2 regions of the Streptomyces sp. NPDC055506 genome follow, and region 2 is predicted to be linked to the other one. Evidence: riboswitches for the same ligand, from Rfam matches in the RefSeq annotation. Region 2 holds a riboswitch; the other holds the start of a gene.

Evidence for each region. Region 2 has a riboswitch for ZMP and ZTP ahead of ACWIF2_RS11090 (glycine hydroxymethyltransferase). Riboswitches for the same ligand answer to the same signal wherever they lie in the genome.
Region 1: linked by a shared signal. The riboswitch ahead of ACWIF2_RS08475 (bifunctional 5,10-methylenetetrahydrofolate dehydrogenase/5,10-methenyltetrahydrofolate cyclohydrolase) and the one ahead of ACWIF2_RS11090 (glycine hydroxymethyltransferase) in region 2 are both predicted to bind ZMP and ZTP.

Annotation. Positions count from the first base shown of each region.
Region 1 is NZ_JBSHKH010000014.1:74,056-77,422, forward strand. Features, by position in the region: gene ACWIF2_RS08470 (TauD/TfdA dioxygenase family protein) at 17-982, shown strand; ZMP/ZTP riboswitch at 1,450-1,535, shown strand; gene ACWIF2_RS08475 (bifunctional 5,10-methylenetetrahydrofolate dehydrogenase/5,10-methenyltetrahydrofolate cyclohydrolase) at 1,558-2,424, shown strand; partial or broken gene ACWIF2_RS08480 (dienelactone hydrolase family protein) at 2,872-2,991, shown strand.
Region 2 is NZ_JBSHKH010000021.1:34,478-37,844, reverse strand. Features, by position in the region: gene trpS (tryptophan--tRNA ligase) at 1-47, opposite strand, end outside; gene ACWIF2_RS11090 (glycine hydroxymethyltransferase) at 152-1,630, opposite strand; ZMP/ZTP riboswitch at 1,630-1,715, opposite strand; gene ACWIF2_RS11085 (glutathionylspermidine synthase family protein) at 1,827-3,008, opposite strand; gene ACWIF2_RS11080 (hypothetical protein) at 3,023-3,367, opposite strand, start outside.

The sequences.
Region 1 (3,367 bases), on a different contig from region 2:
CACGGGAGATCACACCATGCCCGTCCCCGCCGAAGCCACGCTCACCGTCCACCCCGTCGCAGGCCACATCGGCGCCGACATCACCGGCGTCGACATCTCGCGGCCGCTGTCGCCCGAGGAAGTGCGGCGGATCCGTGAGGCCCTGCACCGCTGGAAGGTTGTCTTCTTCCACGGCCAGCAGCTCGACCACGCCTCGCAGATCGCCTTCGCCCGCCACTTCGGCGAGTTGACCTACGCCCACCCACATGACGACGCCCCGCCTGAGGAATTCCCGCAGATCTTCACCATCGACCCGCGCCGCTACGAGCAGCGTTACGGGGAGGGGTTCAAGCAGCAGCGGACCAGCCGCAACTACAGCTACTTCGGAGGCTGGCACACCGACGTCACCCCGGCTGTGAACCCTCCGGCCGCCTCGATCCTGCGCGCGGAGACCGTCCCCGAGCACGGCGGCGACACGACCTGGACCAACACCGTCGCGGCGTACGAAGGACTGTCCGCCCCGGTCCGCGCCTTCATCGACGGGCTGCGCGCCGAGCACCGCTACGGCGCCGACGACAAGCTCGTGGGCGACAGCGGCTATGCCCGCCGGGTCAACGACAACCTGCTGGTCGCCCACCATCCCGTGGTGCGCGTCCACCCGGAGACCGGCGAGCGGGCGCTGTTCGTGAGCCCCGGCTTCGTCAGCCACATCCTGGATGTGACCCCGCGCGAGAGCCGCAAGCTGCTGGAACTGCTCTACGAGCAACTGACCCGGCCCGAGTACACGGTGCGCTTCCGCTGGGAGCCGGGCAGCGTGGCGTTCTGGGACAACCGTGCCACCGCCCACCTCGCCCCGAGTGACCTGGACCATCTCCAGGTGGAACGGCGGCTGCACCGCGTCACGTTGGTCGGCGAAGTTCCGGTGGGCCCTGACGGGCGTGAGTCGGAGCTGGTCTCCGGCAAGCCGTTCACGGCGGACCACCGGGTCGTGGTCAGCGCCTGACGGTCCGCACCCTCGACCTGGACAATGCCAGCCTCGACATCGGGCCCCGGCACCATCGGCGGGGTGGTCGGCCTCTCTCCCGTCGGTGGCCGGACCATCGGGTCCGGCCACCGACGTGCTCGGAGCGCTGTCGGGCGGTGCGGGCAGTCATGGTGGTCGGCGGGCCGGCGCGGGTGGTGGGTGCGAGGCGCGGTCGCTGGGGTGGGACGTCTCCGGTGGCGTGGTGCCGGCGGGTGCGGATGGCGCCGAGGCCCCGGCGGGCGCCGGCGACGAGTGGAACGGGGGTGTTCGCCGGGTCGCAGGCGTGCGCCTCGATGCGGCGGCCGATGAAGAGGGGTATGTGACTCGTCAAAGTGCCTCCGAGCTGATGGGGATGGGGACCCGGATGGTCGATGAACGCCCACGGGTCGTGGGCGCGTCAGGAATGAGGGTGCGGCGCTTTGGAAGTAACTGGTCGACTACAGTGCGGTGCGGGCCGTGACTGGCGCTGAGGTGGAGCACCACCGGGGAGCGGTCTGACGAGACGTCGTTGCCGTGCGCCTGGGCGAGTGATCAGCAACGCCTGGAGGACAACCGTGTCCGCGACTCAGACGGCCCAGCTCATGAACGGCACCAGCCTTGCCGAGCGCATCGTCGAAGAGGCTGCTGTCAAGGCGGCGGAGATTTCGCAGAGCACGGGTACTGCCCCGTGTCTGGCGACCGTATTGGTGGGAGAGGACCCCGCGTCGGTCACGTACGTCCGCATGAAGCGGGCGAGGTGCGCAAAGGCAGGTATCCAGTCTCGCCATATCGGTCTGCCGGCCGCCACCACGACCGTTGAGCTGATCGACACCCTCGTCGGCCTGTCCGCCGATCCGGAGGTGCACGGCATCCTGCTCCAGCATCCTTGCGGCCCGCACATCGACGAGCGCGCGGCGTTCGAGGCCATCGCCCCGGAGAAGGATGTCGACGGGGTCACGACGCGCTCCTTCGCCGCGATGAGTTTTGGCCTGCCGGGCTTCGTGTCCTGCACGCCGGCAGGGATCATGCGACTGCTGGAGGCGTACGACGTCGACCTCGCCGGCAAGCACGCTGTCGTGGTGGGCCGCAGCGCCATCCTCGGTAAACCGGTGGGGATGCTCCTCCTCGCCAAGGACGCAACGGTGACCTACTGCCACTCGCACACGGCGGACCTGTCGGCGATCGTCAGGGAAGCGGACGTCGTGGTAGCGGCCGTCGGACGACCCCGGCTGATCCGGGGTGAGGACATCAAGCCCGGCGCGGTCGTGATCGATGCCGGATACAACCCGGGCAACGTCGGCGACGTGGACTTCGACACCGCCCTCACCCGCGCCCGTCTGATCACCCCGGTGCCTGGCGGCGTCGGGCCTATGACCATCGCCGTTCTGCTCGCACAGACCGTGGACGCCGCCGCAAATCAGCTCGGAATCCAGCAACCCTGACCTCAGCGCCGCCGGGGGTGCCGAGGTGGACGGATGGTCGCTGGGCTCGGCGTTGGGTCTCGTCGCGCTTGGCGCGGAGGAAGGTGAGGGTCAGGCCGGGCGAGCATCTTGGGCTTGACGTGGAGCATCGGGCAGCGGATGCAGGCTTCTCTGAACTTTGGGTTCGCTCCGTCCCAAAGCCTCTGATCTGCAGCTCTCTGAAACCGAATTGGTGATGCCAGAGGAATCACAGCGAGACGTTCCGGAGAGCGAGAGCCGCTCCGCCTGCCGCCTCAGTACTGTGACTTCGCATGACCGACACCGAGATCGAGATCACCGCAGACCTGGTCCGCGACCTGCTGCAGGAGCAACATCCAGACCTTGCAGGGCTGGCCATCCGCGAGGTGGCGGGCGGCTGGGGTAACCAAATGTGGCGCCTCGGAGACGAGTTGGCCGTGCGTATGCAGCGCATGGCACGCCTTCCACCACCCGCCGGTCGACCACCCCGTGGTCCCCGGCGTTGGCTACCACCCACGGCACGCGCAGCGAGCGTGGCACGACATCGTCGACCTGCTCGCCGAACGCCTGACACGCAGCAGAGTGATCTGGTCGGCAACCGCGATTTCCGGACCGCGGACCAGGCCCCACCGGCTCCAGGGGTCTCAGCCTCGACGCGGACAGCAGCTGGGATCGGCCTGCCGCCCGGGCCCGTCTCGTGGGGAGGTGCAGGCAACGGCGGCGGATGCCGCACCCTGACATCTGTCAGGACGTGACGCTCCTGGTCCGCTCTACGCTGCGAGGCGCTGACTCGAAGGAAACTTTGGCCGCTAAGGCAGCTGATGCGAAAGCGACGCGAACGCTCGAGCCGAGTAACAGCGATAGCCGTTGTGACTACAAGGCGAGGGTTCCGGTAGTCGGGCACTACGGCAAAGCGCCGAGCTGCGGGAGCCGTCAGCACGAAGAC
Region 2 (3,367 bases):
GCGGTGGGCTGGATACCGGAGAGCACGCGGGGACGGTCAGAGGCCATGTTTCTTATTGTCTCAGAGGGGTGTGGGTGGTTTCGGCGGGTGGGGAACCGCGGACCGTTTGTGGTTGATCGCGCAGTTCCCCGCGCCCCTTATGGGGCGTTCGTCAGCCGAGGTCGATCTCCGGGTACAGGGGGAAGCCCGCGACCAGGTCCGTCGCCCGCTGGGAGATCTCGTCGGCGATCTTCGCGTCGAGGACGTGCTGGGCCTTGGAGGGGGCGCCCGACTTGGTGGTGCCCGCTTCCGTGCCGGTGAGGACGCGGTCGATGAGGCCGGCGACCTCGTCCATCTCCGCCGTGCCCAGTCCGCGGGTGGTCAGGGCCGGGGTGCCGATGCGGATGCCGGAGGTGTACCAGGCGCCGTTCGGGTCAGCGGGGATCGCGTTGCGGTTGGTGACGATGCCCGAGTCGAGCAGGGCGGCCTCGGCCTGGCGGCCGGTGAGGCCGTAGGAGGAGGCGACGTCGATCAGGTTGAGGTGGTTGTCCGTGCCGCCCGTCACCAGCGTCGCGCCGCGCCGCATCAGGCCCTCGGCGAGGGCGCGGGAGTTGTCGACGATGCGCTGGGCGTAGTCACGGAAGGACTCCTGGCGGGCCTCCGCGAGGGCGACGGCCTTGGCGGCCATCACGTGCGGGAGCGGACCGCCGAGGACCATCGGGCAGCCGCGGTCGACCTGGTCCTTCAGGGTGTCGTCGCACAGGACCATGCCGCCGCGGGGGCCGCGCAGCGACTTGTGAGTGGTCGTCGTCACGATCTGGGCGTGCGGGACCGGGTCGAAGTCGCCGGTCAGGACCTTGCCCGCGACCAGGCCGGCGAAGTGCGCCATGTCGACCATGAGCGTGGCGCCGACTTCGTCGGCGATCTCGCGCATGATCCGGAAGTTCACCAGGCGGGGGTAGGCCGAGTAGCCCGCGACGATGATCAGCGGCTTGAACTCGCGGGCCTGGGCGCGCAGGGCCTCGTAGTCGACCAGGCCGGTGGCCGGGTCGGTGCCGTAGGAGCGCTGGTCGAACATCTTGCCGGAGATGTTCGGGCGGAAGCCGTGGGTGAGGTGGCCGCCGGCGTCCAGGGACATGCCCAGCATGCGCTGGTTGCCGAAGGCCTGGCGCAGCTCGGACCAGTCGGCCTCGGTCAGGTCGTTGATCTGGCGTACGCCGGTCTTCTCCAGGAAGGGCACCTCGACGCGGGCGCCGAGGACGGCCCAGAAGGCGACGAGGTTGGCGTCGATGCCGGAGTGCGGCTGGACGTAGGCGTGCCGGGCGCCGAATAGCTCCTTGGCGTGCTCGGCGGCCAGGGACTCGACGGTGTCGACGTTGCGGCAGCCGGCGTAGAAGCGGCGGCCGATGGTGCCCTCGGCGTACTTGTCGCTGAACCAGTTGCCCATGGTCAGGAGCGTGGCCGGGGAGGCGTAGTTCTCGGAGGCGATCAGCTTGAGCATCTCGCGCTGGTCGGCGACCTCCTGGCCGATGGCGTCCGCCACGCGGGGTTCCACGGCGCGGATGACGTCCAGCGCGGCGCGGTAGGCGGTGGAAGCGGGGGTGAGCTGCTCGGGCATGGGGGACCTCCGGACGTTGCGTTCAGCGTTCACGGTACGGCCCAGGCGCACGGCTCTTGTCGTTCGGGCCGCTCCCCGATGGTTTGTCCATCCCAGCGCGCCAGTCACGGCCCGGCGATCAGCCTACCGGTTGGGTCGGGGAAGCGTCTGCCGGGTGGGTGAGCATTGCCGGGTGCGGGTGCGTGGGGGCTGGTCGCGCAGTTCCCCGCGCCCCTGAAAAGCACGGTCACTAAAGGATCACGTGGGGCAAGAATCGGGCGTACTCGTCTGTGATCAAGCCCGAGGACTCTCTGATGCCCAGGCCCGCCGACTCGTTTTCCACCACCCAGGCGCCGAGGACCACCCTGTTGCCGTCGAAGTCGGGCAGGGGGGCAAGCTGCTGGTAGACGCAGGGTTCGTCGCGGAGGGTGGGGGCGGTGCCCGGGTCGTGGATCGTGACGCCCGCGCCCTCGCGGCCGAGGAGGGGCTTGGCCACCCAGCCCGTGGTGGACAGGTCGCGGGGGCCGTCCAGGTGGGCCGGCAGGAGGTTCGGGTGGTCCGGATACAGCTCCCAGAGGATGGCGAGCAGGGCCTTGTTGCTGAGGAGCATCTTCCAGGCCGGTTCGATCCACAGCGTGGAGCCCGTCCCGCCGCCGTTGTCGAGGGTGTCCAGGACATGGTCGGCGAAGCGGTCGGTGGTGAGCCACTCCCAGGGGTAGAGCTTGAAGGCGCTGCGGATGAAGCGGAGGCGGTTGTCGACGAAGCGGCCGGAGAGGCGGTCCCAGCCGATCTCCTCCATGGCGATCCAGTCGGTCGCCAGGCCCGCCTGCTCGGCCGTCTCCTTGAGGTAGGCGACCGTCATCATGTCCTCGCCGAGTTCGTCGGCGGAGGAGTACGCGAAGTACAGGGGGCTGCCCGGCGGGAGGAGGGCGGCCTGCTTCTTCCAGGCGTCGATGAGGCGTTCGTGGAGGGAGTTCCACTGGTCGGCGCCGGGGAAGCGCTCCTCCATCCAGAACCACTGGGGGGACGCGGCCTCGACCAGTGAGGTGGGGGTGTCGGCGTTGTACTCCAGGAGCTTGGCCGGGCCGGTCCCGTCGTAGCGGAGATCGAAACGGCCGTAGAGGGAGGGGAGTTCGGCGCGGCGGTGCCAGGACTCGGCGACCGCCCGGGCGATGCGGGGGTCGGTGATGCCCAGGTCGGCGAAACGGTCCTCGGCGACGATGTGGGCGGCCGCCGCCAAGCACATGCGGTGGAGTTCCTCGACGACCTCTTCCAGTGCCTCGATCTCCGGAAGGGTGAAGACGTAGTACGCGCTTTCGTCCCAGTAGGGGCGCAGGGAGTCGTCGGGGTAGCGGGTGAGGGGGTAGATCAGGCCCTGTTCCTCGACGGTCTGCTGCCAGCCGGGGCGGGGCTCCATGGTGCGGCGTTCCATCTGCCCGGGCCCGCTCAGCCGCCGCCGCTGCCGGAGCCCGAGCAGCCGAAGCCGCCCCGGTCGACGGCCTCGCTGCGGCTGAAGGTGCCGTTGTCGGCGTAGCCGGCGCTGATGTCGGCGTCGTAGTACCAGTCGGCGTCCGTGGTCTTGGACTTTCCGGTCTTCTTGCGGCCCTTGCCGTAGGAGGAGCCGGACGAGGAGCCGGAGTTGCAGTTCTTGTCGGCGACGATCTTGTAGCCGTTGATGTAGTCGTAGCTGTCCCGGTCCACACAGCGGCGGTCCGGGTCGGAGCCGCAGGCGGAGAGGGCCGCCGCGAGGACACCCATGCCGCCCAGCACCACCGTGCTGGAGCGCAGCCG